DNA from 4 places in the Cytobacillus pseudoceanisediminis genome. Region 2 is predicted to be linked to each of the others. Evidence: riboswitches for the same ligand, from Rfam matches in the RefSeq annotation. Region 2 holds a riboswitch; each other region holds the start of a gene.

Region 1 (3,650 bases), 1.5 Mb from region 2:
GGATCTTGTCATGCTTTATGGCATCAGGACTATGCAAATGACCAAGTGCCGTATAGGAGAAAGGATCAAAGCTGCTGGAATGGACACAGCCTGATCCTCCGACAGAGAGGGTCCTCTCCGAATCACTGGTAGCACCGCCCAAAACAAAAGCATGTCCGACAAGAACGTTCGGTTCATTTGGATTCAGGTACTCTTCAATTCTGTTCACAATTGCCTTCATTGCATCATCATGGGAATGCACACGGTCGTCATCAAGCAAATGCCTGACCATTCCGGGTTCAGCATACGGAACCAGATAAAAGTTCACACCATTAATATGTATGGGCCTAAAATCATTTACCAGTTTTCCAGACAGGTAGAACTTGCTTTGTTTGTACCAGGAGCTACCAAAGGACAGCCTTTCAGCGCTGTCATGGTTTCCTCCTATGGCAACCACAGGTGTATTGAGCTCTACATTTATTTTAAAAAGGATTTCATTCAGCAATTCTACAGCATCAGTCGGAGGTACGGAACGGTCATATAAGTCTCCTGCAATAACGACTGCATCCGGCTTTTCTTCCTCTACCACATCAATAAATTGATGCAAAAAATGACGCTGATCTCCGGTCATATATACACCATGGACCAGCTTGCCCAAATGCCAATCAGCGGTATGGATAAATTTCATATCTAACACCCTCTTTTCCTTGCCTGAGATTCTTTCTGCAATGTTACCATTATACCAAATCAAAAAACGGCAATGGCTCAGCAAAATTTGACAGAACATTCGTTCTAATTATATCAAAGATTATTTCCAAAACATAGCATTATTCGAAAAGAAAAAGAGCCCAACAAAGGCTCTTTCATCTATTGCTTTTTTAGCTTAGGGAAGTTAATCAAAATGGCTATAACACCGCAAATGCCAATTAATATTGGATAAATGGAATATGCCATGATGCTCACCGGCGAAATGGCAGCGAGCCCGGAAGCAGCCAGCATCTGTGCCCCATATGGGATAGTCCCTTGTACAAAACAGGCAAATATATCAAGAATACTTGCTGATTTACGTGGGTCAATCTCATATTGATCTGCAATTTTTTTGGCAAGCGGCCCTGCAATAATGATGGCAATTGTGTTATTGGCTGTAGATAAATTTGTCAGGGTGACAAGTGACGCAATACCAAATTCAGCTCCCCTGCGAGATTTTATTTTGCTTGTAGCCATGTGAAGCAAGTAATCGATTCCGCCATTAAATCGGATGATCTCAACCAATCCGCCAATGAGGATGGCAATTATCGCAAGGGTCTGCATACCAGCCATTCCTTCAGCAACCATTTGCAGGAATGAAACAAAGGTATAGCTGCCGTCTGCAATTCCGATCAGCCCTGCAAGAAGGATACCCCCGCTAAGGACAAGAATGACATTCATGCCAAGCAAAGCTGCAGCCAATACGCCAAGATAAGGGACTACTTTCAAAAAGCTGTAATCCCCGCTGGTTACCACGCTTTCCTGACCTGCTGTTAAAATCCCAAGAATCAAAGCCGTAAGCAATGCAGCAGGCAGGACGATTAAGAAATTCACACGGAATTTATCGGTCATTCTCGTTCCTTGTGTCCTGACCGCTGCAATGGTCGTATCAGAAATGACGGAAAGATTATCCCCGAACATGGCACCGCCTATTATTGCTGCCATGGCCAATGCGACGGAAATATCGGTCTCCGCAGAAAGAGCTACACCAATTGGAGCGAGAGCTACAACTGTCCCCATTGATGTTCCCATTGATAATGAAATAAAGCATGCAATGATAAAAATTCCGACCATAAGCAGATTCTGCGGGATAAAAGAGAGTGCAAGGTTCACTGTTGAATCAACTGCACCCATACCTTTAGCTGTACCAGAAAAGGCCCCTGCCAGGATAAAAATGATGGACATTAATATAATATCGGGATGACCTGCCCCTTTAGTGAATATCTCTACTTTTTCCATGAATGGCTTTTTTCTGTTCATTGCCAGTCCTATTCCGGCTGTAGCGGATACACTGACAATGATTGGAATGCTATTGAAATCTCCTGTTGCTATGCCGCTTCCAATAAAAATTAGAAGGAAAGCCAAAAGCGGCAATAATGCCCAGGGATTGCCCTTGTTTTTCATTAAAAATCTCCTCTCCGAATGGATTTTCCAGCAAAATAAAAAGACCTCTTCAAGCAAGAAGAGATCTTAACAAATCAATCGTTCTCTTCTTATCTGCCAAGCACCTATGCTTGCTGGATTTGGCACAGCGCTCTATAGAGCCCGCTGCCGAGACATCTTCGGGCCAGTCCCTCAGTCTCTCTTGATAAGTGATTTATATGAAATTATTCTGAAATAACTCACGTTTGAAAATTATACAGGAAACTCGCGAAACTTCAAGCACTTTTTTGTTATAGATTAAGAATCTGAATAATACTTTAAAAGGGGAAAGATGGGGATTATGAATTTAAAAAAGCCGCAATGCGGCTTAAAATTAGTGCAGATCTTTTGAATTTGGCGGGGAATGCCCCTTTTTCAGCTCCTGAAATATATCACCTGATGCTTGTGGTGCAGGCTGAACGGGTGACTGCAAAATCATTTCTCCTATCAGCCTTTTAAATTCTCCAACAGTCAAAGGCTTCGCATCATTCATTAACTCATACCCAAGCTGTCCATTCGGTTCAAGCGTAGCCATTTTGACATCTGAAATTTTTGTGATTCCGTTGGTTCTAAGCCTCATTTCCAGCTGATCAGCTGTAAAGCGCAGCTTCCTCATATTTGCTGTTTTTAGCTTCCCATCCTCAATCACAATTTTGGATTTGCCCGTTATAAATTTTTCAATAAAATTAAACTTTACCTGCAGATATTCCATTAATATTAATGATCCGATTAAGATAGCTGCTGCCACAATCGTTTTCCAAACACTTGTCTCAATGATCGGCTGAATGATAATGGTACCTATTGAAATCATCACAACTGTTTGAGCTAATGTCATTTGCGAAATGGATTTTCTTCCGGCCACACGTAAAAGCAATACCCCTGAAAAAATTAAAAGGACTGATTCCCATAAAAAATCCATCTTATACCACCTTCCCTTTTTCCCATAGGTTGTGGCATAGCATGTACTTATATACAATCGTTGATAAATAAAACAGCCTGACCAAATGGCCAGGCTGTTTTTGTATGGGTCTGTCGATTATAGTTTAGTTACGTTAGCTGCTTGAGGTCCGCGTGCACCTTCAACAACTTCGAAAGAAACTTCTTGGCCTTCTTCTAAAGATTTGAAACCTTCAGATTGGATAGCAGAGTAATGTACGAATACGTCGTTTCCGTCTTCACCTTCGATGAATCCGAAACCTTTTTCAGCATTGAACCATTTTACTTTACCGTTTTTCATGAAAAAATCCTCCTATTGGCTAGAAAAAGCCATGTGTAAATTCACCATATACACGCTTATAACTTTACGTTCATTACTCATCCAGACCATTGCCTAACGGTTGAAAAAGCAGCTAGCAAAATATAACACGATGCATAACGGCTGATTCAAATTTAGCACTTATAGGAAGGAATGTCAACTATACCACCCGTTTGCAAAAGGAATTTTCAAACTATTTCGTCTTCCGCGGATTCCAAAATGTGTAAATCTATCATGATATATCTAC
Region 2 (3,650 bases):
ATTATGAGCCATGGGAAGATCGTGAAGGTCGGCAGCGTCAGCGATTTAGTTGGTGCACTGTCATCTGGTGTGGATTGGAGAGTCAGTGATTCTTTTCGTGCATTTGCTATTCTTAAAGAATCCCCATATGTCCAGGCTGCAGAACTATATGATGACCATACTATACACACTCTTATGGATGACAGCAAAACCTCGCTCCTGAATGAAGCTTTAATGAAGGCGGGTATTGATGTATGGACGATCGAAAGGAAAGTGCAGACATTGGAGGATCTATTTATTAGTTTGACAGGAGGCGATCATATTGTCTAATCCAAATATGATTGGCCTGATTCATAATGAAGTGATGAAGATTGCTTCCAAAAAACGCATGGCGGTTGTCACCGTCATTTTAGTCATTCTAGTCTCTATGTTTACATACGCACAATACCGGGAGATACAGGAGAAAATCGAAAAACAGGGCACTCTGGACTGGAGAGTGGAGCTTCAGCAGGAGATTGTCGATCGGCAAAATCGGCTGGCATCGAGCGGAATCCAGGACGAGTTCAGACAGTTCCTTGAATTTGATCTGAAGCAAAAGCAGTATTATCTGGACAACGATATTAATCCAAACTATCCTGGAGCCCCTACGTTTATCCGCATCTTTTTCTCACAGGGAATCACGCTTGTCCTGCCTTTATTCATTATTATTATAATGGCTGATATTGTGAGCGGGGAATATAATGATGGCACCATCAAAACATTGCTGTCCCGGCCGGTTAAACGATGGAGAATCCTAATGGCTAAATGGCTGACGGTTTTGCTTTATACCTCCATGCTGATGGCGGCAACCGTGATTGTCTGTTATGGGGTTTCAGGAATCGTACTCGGTTATGATGGCTGGACTGCACCTATTTTGACCGGATTTCAAGCTTCTGCATCTGGTGAGTTTTCAACGGAATACATCCATACCCTGCCGATGTGGGAATACCTGCTGATGTCAGTTGGGCTTGCCTGGGTGGTAACAGCGGTTGTTGGAACCATAAGCCTCATGATATCGGTTCTGGTGAAAAATACAGCGACTGGAATTGGGGCGATGATGGCCGTGTTAATCGCAGGCACCCTGTTATCTTCTATCGGTTCGAGCTGGACGAGCTCCAAGTATTTAGTGAACTTGAACTTTGATCTGATTAACTACTTAGAAGGTCAAGCTCCGCCGATTGAAGGGATGTCACTGCCATTTTCATTAACCATGCTTGGGATTTGGGCTGCCGCCTGTCTTGCTGTTGCGTTTTGGAATTTTACTCAGAAGGATATGTATTAAGAGTGTCATTATATAAGGATAATCCTTATTAGTATTTAGAGTTCAGAAATAATTGATTGACAATTGGGTGAATTTAAATTATTATCGCTTTAATTAATTAAAAAATTGAATATTTTCTTCTTATCCAGAGAGGTGGAGGGACTGGCCCTTTGAAGCCTCGGCAGCAGGTTCTGATGAATACTGTGCCAATTCCAGCAAGCGCATCGCTTGAAAGATGAGAAGAGGGTTGATAAAACTCTCTTCTTAGGAGGAGAGTTTTTTAATTGCTTATAAATCCAACTTAAGTTATGCGAAAAGTAGATATTTAAAAATGCAAGAGGAGAGAAGAAAAATGAAATATGGTTTCTGGTTGCCGATTTTTGGAGGCTGGCTGCGAAATGTAGAAGACGAAAATATGCCGCCAACCTTTGAATATGCTAAAAACGTCATTCAGTCGGCTGAAAAATGGGGATACTCGACTACGTTAATAGCTGAATTATATTTAAATGATATTAAAGGACCGGACCATGATTCTCTTGAAGCCTGGTCCACGGCAGCCGCACTTGCAGCCGTGACGGAAAAAATTGAAATTATGACCGCGATCCGCCCTGGTTTTCATAATCCTGCTGTAGCAGCAAAAATGGCAGCCAATATTGATCAAATCAGCAACGGCCGTTTTACTCTAAATGTGGTTTCTGCCTGGTGGGCCGAAGAAGCGCGTCAATATGGCGGTATTTTTACAGAACATGATGAGCGTTATGCCCGCACTGAGGAGTTCATTGATGTTCTAAAAGGGTTATGGACGGAAGAAACCTTCCATTATTCCGGTCAATTTTACGACTTAAGGGACACGAAGCTTGCTCCAAAGCCAGTTCAAAGACCTAACCCGATTCTTTATGCAGGCGGTGAAAGCGAAAAAGGCAAGCAGACCATTGCAGAAAAATGTGATGCTTATGTTATGCACGGCGGAACGGCTGAGGAGATTGATCTGAAAATAGGAGAAATGAAGGCACGGCGTGAACAAACGGGCAATGCGCCATTCAGTTCTTTCGGAATGGCTGCTTATGTTATTTGCCGTGATACAGAAGAAGAAGCTCTTGCTGAGCTTGAAAAAATCACGGCTGTGAAGGATTCCAGCGGTTACGCCGGTTTTAAGGATTTCACTACAAAGTCACAATTAGAGCAGCAGATTCAGCTGCAGGATTACTCTGTCTCTAACAGAGGTCTGCGGCCAAACTTAGTAGGAACACCAGAGCAAATTGCTGATCGGATTTTACAATATGAAGAAGCTGGCCTAGACTTATTATTATTGCAATTTTCACCTCAGCTGGAGGAAATGGAACGCTTTGCAAAGACGGTTATGCCATTAGTGGAACAAAAACGCAGTTTAATAAAGAGCTAGAAAGGGGCCATAATAATGAGCAAGGTATATGTAATTCATGAAAATAGTGAGTGGACAGTCCATTTGACAAAAAGGCTGGAGGAACTGGGTGTTCCTTATGAAGAATGGCATTTGGACGAAGGAACGGTAGATTTATCGGCAGAACCTCCAGAAGGAATCTTCTATAGCCGGATGAGTGCTTCTTCTCATACCCGTGATCATCGCTTTGCAGCTGAATTTTCGGGACAAGTATTGGCCTGGCTTGAAGCACATGGCCGTACAGTGTTGAATGGAACGAGCGCTCTGAAGCTTGAAGTTAGTAAGGTTTTGCAGTACTTGGAATTAAACAAATCTGGTGTCAGGACTCCCAAAACGATTGCAGCGGTTGGAAAACAACATATTATTAAGGCGGCCGAAGCATTTGCCGGACAGCCGTTTATCACGAAGCATAACCGTGCCGGCAAAGGCCTGGGTGTTCAATTATTCCATAGTATTGAAGCTCTAAAAGCTTATGTGGAGGGACCTTCCTTCGAAGAGCCTGTTGATGGCATTACCCTTGTTCAGGAATATATTCAATCTCCCGAAAGCTATATCACCCGCTGTGAATTTGTCGGAGGCAACTTTGTTTATGCCGTCAGGGTTGATACATCGGAAGGATTTGAACTATGCCCTGCGGACGCATGCCAGATTGGCGACTTATTCTGTCCTGTTGGAGAAGAAGCAGAAGAGAAGCCAAAGTTCCAAATCATTGAAGGTTTTGAGGACGAAATTTTAGAAAAATATAAAGACGTTCTGGCCAGGAATCATATTCAAGTCGCTGGCATTGAATTTATCAGAAATGCTGAAGGTGACATTTTTACTTATGATATTAATACAAACACAAACTATAACTCTGATGCAGAAGTGAAAGCTGGAAAATATGGAATGCTTGAGTTAGCTTCATTATTAAAGAAGACATTGGAAGAAAAATACGCTGCAACTGCAACGGCT
Region 3 (3,650 bases), 1.4 Mb from region 2:
CAGACCAGACCAAACAGACGAATGCAGAAATTAAGAAAACGGAAGAGCGCAAAAAAGAGACGGAGCAAAACATTGCTGAGTTTGAAAACAATCAATTGCATCTATCCGTAATCCTTAAAGAGGAAGCAGCAGCTTTTACGGATGAAGATATTGAAAAAATAAAGAGCCAGGGAAAGCAAAGCATCATTTCCTGGAGTGAAAAACATCAGGGTATCCAGGATGAAGGCCAGGAGAAGCACGCAAAAATTGAACAATCCCTGCGCAATTTAAAACTCAATATTGAAGGCAAGGATTGGGAGATCCGCTTTAAGAATGAAGTCTTAACTACGCTTGATCATATGGATACGAGGCATTATGCACATATTCAAAGTGTTGTCCAAAACATGAAGCGCTTCTCACAGAGCGGCTTAGAGCAGCTGGAACGCGATAAAGAACGGGCAGAAAAGGCGCAAAACTTCTGGGCAAGCCGTGCGAGTATGAAGGTGATGAGTATTTCGGAAGCGATTCGCTCGATGATTGCGAAAATGAAGCTGAAGAATGAACGGGGGTCTTTCCCACTCGTCCAGCTCAAAGAAGACATCCTTCCTAAAAAAGCGGAAGATATTGAACCTTTACTGAAACAGCATTTTGTTTCGGCCATTAACAAAATTACGAAACGATTCGAGATGATTGATGACCATAATCTGGAGCTGGATCAGGAAATCAAACAGCTCATCAGTGATGAGCAGATTTTATTTGTCTCCCTCAGGAATCGTTACCCGGAACTGCTGGTATATAATATGCGTACTGATAATGCCTTCATGTATGGAAAACCGCAGCGTGAGCATTATTCAACCTGGCAGACGATCAACCAGGGTTCAAAGACTAAATCGGATGGCAGCGGCGGCCAAAAGTTATCTGCCCGCATGGTCATGATGATGATGCTTCTTTCGGTTAAGAGTGAAACTGATCAAAGCTGGGTTCCGTTAGTCTGTGATAATCCGTTCGGACAAGCGGCTTCTGCCCATGTGCTTGACCCGATTTTCGCTGTAGCTGATAAGCTGAAGTTTCAATTCATCGTCGTTACTCCGCCTGAGTTGGTAAAAACAGAGATCAGCCAGAGGTTTGATGCGTACTATAAATTGGATTTCATCCGGGAAAAAGGGAAAGAGATTGTGTCGGATACGATTGTACCGGCATTTCGAATTTATCAGGGAGAGGAAGCAGTTCATTAGATTAAAAGAATTAAAGTATTGCCATCTTGCAAAAAATATGCAATACTTGGTTGAAAATAATATTTTATACAAATTCTTATCCAGAGAGGTGGAGGGACTGGCCCTGCGAAGCCTCAGCAACCCCTGATTATGTCAGGAAGGTGCTAATTCCAACAGAGTTGACGCTCTGGGAGATAAGAGGTCGTTTTTGATAATAAAGGCCTCTTATAAAGAGGCCTTTTTTTGATGTTCTTTTTAGGTTGATCTCGGTTTAGATAATAACGAAGAAAGAGGAGGAAAAACAAAATGGAAAACAGTGTTATACAGGTACCGGAAGCATATTCGAGAATATTACAGGATTCTGATGTGCTGGGTTTCGGGCAATCATGTGATCGAAAAACAGGGTTTTTACTAAAGGGGCTGGCTGCCTCCAAACCAGGAGGAAGCTTTTTGGAGCTGGGCACAGGTACGGGGGCATCTGCTTCCTGGATCATAGATGGGATGGATGAAAGCAGTAAGCTAACGACCGTTGACATAGATTCGACAGTTCAATCCATCGCGAAAAAAACCTCGGGTATGACAGCAGAATTACATTTTGCTGTGAGGACGGAGCAGCTTTTATTCAAAACCTGTCGGAAAGGTTCGATTTTATTTTTGCAGATACGTGGCCAGGGAAATTCGAGCTTCTGGACAAAACCCTGGATCATTTAAATATCGGCGGTTTTTATGTGATTCATGATGTGTTTCCGCAGCAGAAATTGCCTGAAGAATTTCGGATCAAAGCCACTAAACTCCTGAAAACACTGCAGGACAGACCTGACCTGGACATTACAGAATTGGATTGGTCTACTGGGCTGATACTGGCAGTGAAGACAGCGGTTTGATAGTTTATTAAGGGGGACGTTCCATGAGTAGCGTTAAAAATCAGGTTAAACATGTATTGTATGAAGGTGAAACCATTATTGAATGTCTAAGCTGTTCATTAGTGGCTCATTTCTGTTTAGCACCGCATCCAGGCTTCTTTGCGGCAACAAACAAAAGACTGCTGTTTTATGGAGTTCCTGCATCAGGAACAACCAAGGATTTAGTTGAAGAATTTGCGTATATCAATATAACTTCCATTGAAGAAAAAAGGGGAATCACCGGCAGGCATATTCATATGTACTATAACCAGGACTTGTATAAATTTCAGCAAATCCAGGGGATGAATATGTTTGATTTTATGGCAGCGGTTAAGGAAAAGATGTGTATGTTTGTTGCTTCGGCAAAAGAGCGTTATCCCGTAGGATAAACGCCCTTTTAAATTGTGGAATTTATAGCTTAGCTTAGTTGCTCAGACAACTTTTCCATGATTTAGCGATTAACTGGACTCCTCTCTCAATCTCGTCCATCGAGGGTGCGCCATATCCAATCATCACATGATGGTTTGGCTTGTGCAGCTGATACATAGGCGAAACAGCATCGATTTCAACACCTGCCGACTTTGCCAGTTCAATTGCTTTCGCTTCAGTCAATTCTTCGGGTAATTTCACGATGATATGCAAGCCCGCTGTATCTCCAATGATGTCAAAGTGGTCTCCTAAGTGTTTTGACAGGCTTTCTATTAAACAGCTCCGCTTGGATCGATATAACGTTCTCATTTTTGCTATATGAGATGTATAAAGTCCTTCTTCCATAAATTTTGCAGCAGCCTGCTGATCGATTCTTGAAACATTCGTCTTTTGGTAACCATTAAATTTTTCAAAGTCTTGCTGCAGAGATACTGGCATAATCAGATAGCTGATCCGAAGTGATGGCAGCAATGTTTTTGAAAAGGTGCCAAAGTACAGTACCCGCCCGGTTGAATCCAAATGGGACAATGCCGGGATTGGTGCCCCTTTGTAGCGGAATTCAGAATCATAGTCATCCTCGATAATATAAGCGTCCTGTTTGATTGCCCAATTTAACAGCTCAATCCTTCTGGCAATAGACATAATTGTACCGGTAGGGTATTGATGAGCAGGTGTCGTATACAATAATTTTATTGGCTCTTCAGCATCAGGCACACAGCATCCATCCTCATCCACAGAAATCGGATAACAAGGCAGCTGTAATTGATCAAAAACAGATCTTGCCCGAATAAAACCTGGATCTTCAATCCCGATGGCTTTCCGCTTAAAAAACAAACAGACATTTAACAGCTGCGGCTGAAATCCGCTGAATAGATACACTTGTTCCGGCTGACAGGCTAGCCCTCTAGCTTGCTGAAGGTATTGTGCAATTTGAACACGCAAAGAATATTCACCCTGCCACGGGCCATTGCTGGCATTGGATTCCTTAAGCTCTTTTCGATAAAGTCTATTCCATTGTTTGTAAGGAAATGCAGAGGCATCAATCTGCCCATTTTTAAAATTAATGAGAAACTCTTGCTGATCTCTTTTCTCCAGGCCCATTGTATTAATCTGACTATAATGCATT
Region 4 (3,650 bases), 1.3 Mb from region 2:
TGGCAAATAAGAAATTTATGATTATCGGGGCGCATAGTTCTATCATCATTCTTTGGGCATCCGCATTCCCGGGAATTCGGGCTGGGCTTGAATCGTACTCCCTGAGCACCTTGCCCTTTTTAGACTTTTAGTTGGTTCGGCTGCACTTGGTGTCTTAGCACTGCTGACAAGGATGCGTCTTCCGGATATAAAAGATCTTCCTGCTATTTTTATACTTGGATTCCTTGGTTTTACGGTTTATCATACAGCTCTCAACATTGGGGAAAAACAGTAAGCGCCGGGCCGGCAAGCTTGATTGTATCAATGACTCCGATCTTTTCGGCTGCGTTGGCTGCTTTATTTTTAAGGGAAAGGTTTGGAAGGGTCAGGTGGACTGGTTCCGCAGTCAGTTTTGCTGGTGCCGCACTTATTTCGCTTGGTGCAGGAGGAGGGTTTGAAATCCAAACCGGTATTTTATTTGTCCTGCTTGCTTCCATTTCAGAAAGCATCTATTTCGTGTTTCAGACTAAATATTTTAATAAATACGGATTTTTGTCATTTACATCCTATACGGTATGGGCAGGGACTGGTTTTATGCTGATTTATCTTCCTGGGCTTGGTAATGAGATCTTTCATGCATCGGCCGAATCCACTTTAAGTGTCATCTATTTGGGGATTTTTCCAACGGTAATTCCATATATTGCCCTAGCTTTTCTTGCGTCCATAGGAGGGACTTCTGAAGCGACAAGCTCTCTTTATCTGACACCAGCAATAGCATTTGTCATTGCTTGGGTTTGGCTGGGAGAGGTGCCGACTATGTTATCCGTTGCGGGTGGTATAATCGCTCTGGCAGGTGTGATGATTATTCACCGTAAAGACAGCTCTGTTAAAGTAACGGAAATTTTTGAAAATGGACCAAGTGAAAATATTTGAATAATAATGATTGACATCCTTTTCTTTATGGTGGTAAAGTAATAAGCATATTAAACAACCGAATAATAAAAATCTTCTTATCCAGAGAGGTTGAGGGACTGGCCCTATGACACCTCGGCAGCGGACAAAAGTGTACCGTGCCAAATCCAGCAAGCGTAGCTTGAAAGATAAGAAGAGGACCATTGATAAATGCCGCCCTCTTCTTTCTTTAGAAGAGGGTTTTTGTTTTTATCCGAAAAAATGCATCAAGATTCTATTCATAAACATATGAATAATTCTTATCGAGAGAAGCAGAGGGACCTGGCCCAATGAAGCTTCGGCAGCAGGCAGACTGCACTGTGCCAAATCCAGCAGGCGATAGCCTGAAAGATAAGGAGGGGACTTCAAAAAACCTCTTCTGTTAGAAGGGGTAAATTTCAGGATATAATTCTTAGTTTTCCCATGGGATTAATTATATATAACATTTAGAAAAGGAGAGATGCTGAATGATAGAGTTTCAGAATTTAAAGAAAATCTATGAAAGCGGAGGACAGCAGGTAGCTGCTTTAAATGGAATAGACTTAAAGATTAACAAAGGTGAGATTTTCGGTGTGATCGGCTTCAGCGGTGCGGGAAAGAGCTCTTTGATCCGCTGTGTCAATTGGCTGGAGAAGCCGACTTCAGGAAAGGTCATTGTCAGTGGACATGATCTGACGGCTTTATCTGTAAGAGAAATTCGCGAAGTGAAAAGAAACATCGGGATGGTCTTTCAGCATTTTAATCTTTTAAATTCGAAAACAGTGTTTGCCAATGTGGCGATGCCGCTCACACTGGCTAAGATCCCTAAAGATGACATCAAAAAGCGTGTCCATGAACTATTAGAATTCGTGGGGCTTGCAGACAAGGCAAACAGCTATCCCGATCAGCTGTCAGGCGGGCAAAAGCAGCGGATCGGAATTGCCAGGGCGCTGGCGACCCAGCCTTCCATTCTATTATGTGATGAAGCAACTTCAGCGCTGGATCCGCAGACAACCAGCTCTATCCTGCAGCTGCTGAAAAAAATAAATAAAGAATACAACATTACTATACTGATCATTACCCATGAAATGTCTGTAATCAGAGAGATCTGTGATCGTGTCGCTGTAATAGAGGCAGGAAAAATTATCGAAGAAGGAACCGTCTTCAATGTCTTTTCATCACCAAAGACACAAACAGCGAAAAACTTTGTCAGCACTGTCATGAATGATCAAATACCTGACTCCATTAAAGAAGTGATTGAAAAACAGCAAGGGCTTCAAAAGGTATTTAGAATCAACTTTGTTGGAAATTCTGCCGGGCAGCCGCTCCTCTCGCAGGTTGCCAAAAAGTTTAATATCGACTTCAACGTCCTGTTTGGAAATATTACTGAACTTCAGGGAACACCGTTTGGCAACCTGATTGTCGAATTCCAGGGTCCGGACAGTGAAATCAGACGTGCTATACAGTACATCAGCCAGGAAAAAGTTTCAATAAAGGAAGTGACAACACGTGCTAGTTAATCAGGAAAAAATCATCGAAGCCTTAATCGAAACGGTTCAAATGGTGGCATTCTCATTGCTGTTTTCAGCTATTATCGGACTGCCGCTTGGTATATTGCTTGTCGTAACAAGGAAAGGGCATCTGCTGGAAAACCTCGTTGTTTTTAATATCATAAACAGCATTATTAATATTTTCAGATCAGTTCCCTTCATCATTTTAATGGTGGCCATTATCCCCATTACCAGGCTGATTGTCGGAACATCGATAGGTACGGCTGCAGCCGTAGTGCCGCTAGTCTTTTATGCCGGGCCATATATTGCAAGATTAATAGAAAACTCATTGCTTGAGGTAGATCCGGGAGTCATAGAAGCTGCAGAAGCAATGGGAGCAACACCAGGCCAGATAATATTAAAATTCCTGATTCCGGAAGCACTTAGTTCGCTGGTATTAGGCTTTACAATTGCAACAATCGGATTGGTCGGAGCATCAGCCATGGCCGGGGCAGTCGGAGGCGGCGGGCTTGGTGACCTCGCCATTACCTACGGCTACCAGAGATTCGATACAACAGTCATGCTGATTACCGTTGCGATCTTAGTTGTCATGGTTCAGGGCCTGCAGTCATTCGGAAATATCTTATCCAAAAAAATCAGAAGAAGATAAATAAGGAGGAAATACATCATGAAAAAACTATTCTTAACATTCATTATTTTAGCATTGGGTGTGTTCACTGCAGCATGCTCAAGCACAACTGGAGGAGAAGAAACAAAGAAGATTAAATTAGGTGTAAGCGGTTCTGATACACGCATCTGGGACTTTATTGCAGAAAAGGCTGAAAAGGAAGGCATTGAAATTGAAGTTGTGACATTCTCTGACTATGTGCAGCCAAATGTTGCCCTTGCAGAAGGCGATCTTGATGTGAATGCATTCCAAACAGTCGCTTATTTTGACACTTTTATTAAAGAGCATAATATGGATCTTACCCCAATAGCGACAACTGTTTTAGCACCAATGGGGCTTTATTCTGAAAAAGTAAAATCGGCAGAAGACATTCCGGAAGGCGGCAAAATTGCCATTCCAAATGATGCTTCAAATGGCGGAAGAGCCCTTCTTTTACTGGAGGAAGCCGGCCTGATTAAATTATCCGAGGACTATGACGGAAACCTGGACTTGAATAAAATCGTTGAAAATCCGAAGAACCTTGAATTTGTAGAAATGGTATCAGCGCAGACACCGCGTGCACT

The links. A riboswitch is a leader RNA that binds a small molecule or an ion and turns the genes downstream of it on or off. The one in region 2 is predicted to bind S-adenosylmethionine.
Region 1: another riboswitch for S-adenosylmethionine. It lies ahead of M5V91_RS09880 (Na+/H+ antiporter NhaC family protein); the one in region 2 lies ahead of M5V91_RS18145 (LLM class flavin-dependent oxidoreductase).
Region 3: another riboswitch for S-adenosylmethionine. It lies ahead of M5V91_RS10580 (O-methyltransferase); the one in region 2 lies ahead of M5V91_RS18145 (LLM class flavin-dependent oxidoreductase).
Region 4: another riboswitch for S-adenosylmethionine. It lies ahead of M5V91_RS25105 (methionine ABC transporter ATP-binding protein); the one in region 2 lies ahead of M5V91_RS18145 (LLM class flavin-dependent oxidoreductase).

What each region holds. Positions count from the first base shown of each region.
Region 1 covers NZ_CP097349.1:1,846,533-1,850,182, forward strand. Annotated here, with positions in the region: gene M5V91_RS09875 (exonuclease SbcCD subunit D) at 1-667, opposite strand, end outside; gene M5V91_RS09880 (Na+/H+ antiporter NhaC family protein) at 847-2,130, opposite strand; SAM riboswitch class I at 2,217-2,321, opposite strand; gene M5V91_RS09885 (DUF421 domain-containing protein) at 2,483-3,067, opposite strand; gene M5V91_RS09890 (cold-shock protein) at 3,185-3,385, opposite strand.
Region 2 covers NZ_CP097349.1:3,380,324-3,383,973, reverse strand. Annotated here, with positions in the region: gene M5V91_RS18155 (ABC transporter ATP-binding protein) at 1-309, shown strand, start outside; gene M5V91_RS18150 (ABC transporter permease) at 317-1,300, shown strand; SAM riboswitch class I at 1,418-1,521, shown strand; gene M5V91_RS18145 (LLM class flavin-dependent oxidoreductase) at 1,632-2,681, shown strand; gene M5V91_RS18140 (ATP-grasp domain-containing protein) at 2,697-3,650, shown strand, end outside.
Region 3 covers NZ_CP097349.1:1,980,521-1,984,170, reverse strand. Annotated here, with positions in the region: gene M5V91_RS10585 (coiled-coil domain-containing protein) at 1-1,214, shown strand, start outside; SAM riboswitch class I at 1,288-1,394, shown strand; gene M5V91_RS10580 (O-methyltransferase) at 1,500-1,904, shown strand; gene M5V91_RS10575 (hypothetical protein) at 1,922-2,077, shown strand; gene M5V91_RS10570 (PH domain-containing protein) at 2,101-2,484, shown strand; gene pdxR (MocR-like pyridoxine biosynthesis transcription factor PdxR) at 2,519-3,650, opposite strand, start outside.
Region 4 covers NZ_CP097349.1:4,696,504-4,700,153, forward strand. Annotated here, with positions in the region: partial or broken gene M5V91_RS25100 (DMT family transporter) at 1-912, shown strand, start outside; SAM riboswitch class I at 987-1,086, shown strand; SAM riboswitch class I at 1,188-1,288, shown strand; gene M5V91_RS25105 (methionine ABC transporter ATP-binding protein) at 1,398-2,429, shown strand; gene M5V91_RS25110 (methionine ABC transporter permease) at 2,419-3,069, shown strand; gene M5V91_RS25115 (MetQ/NlpA family ABC transporter substrate-binding protein) at 3,088-3,650, shown strand, end outside.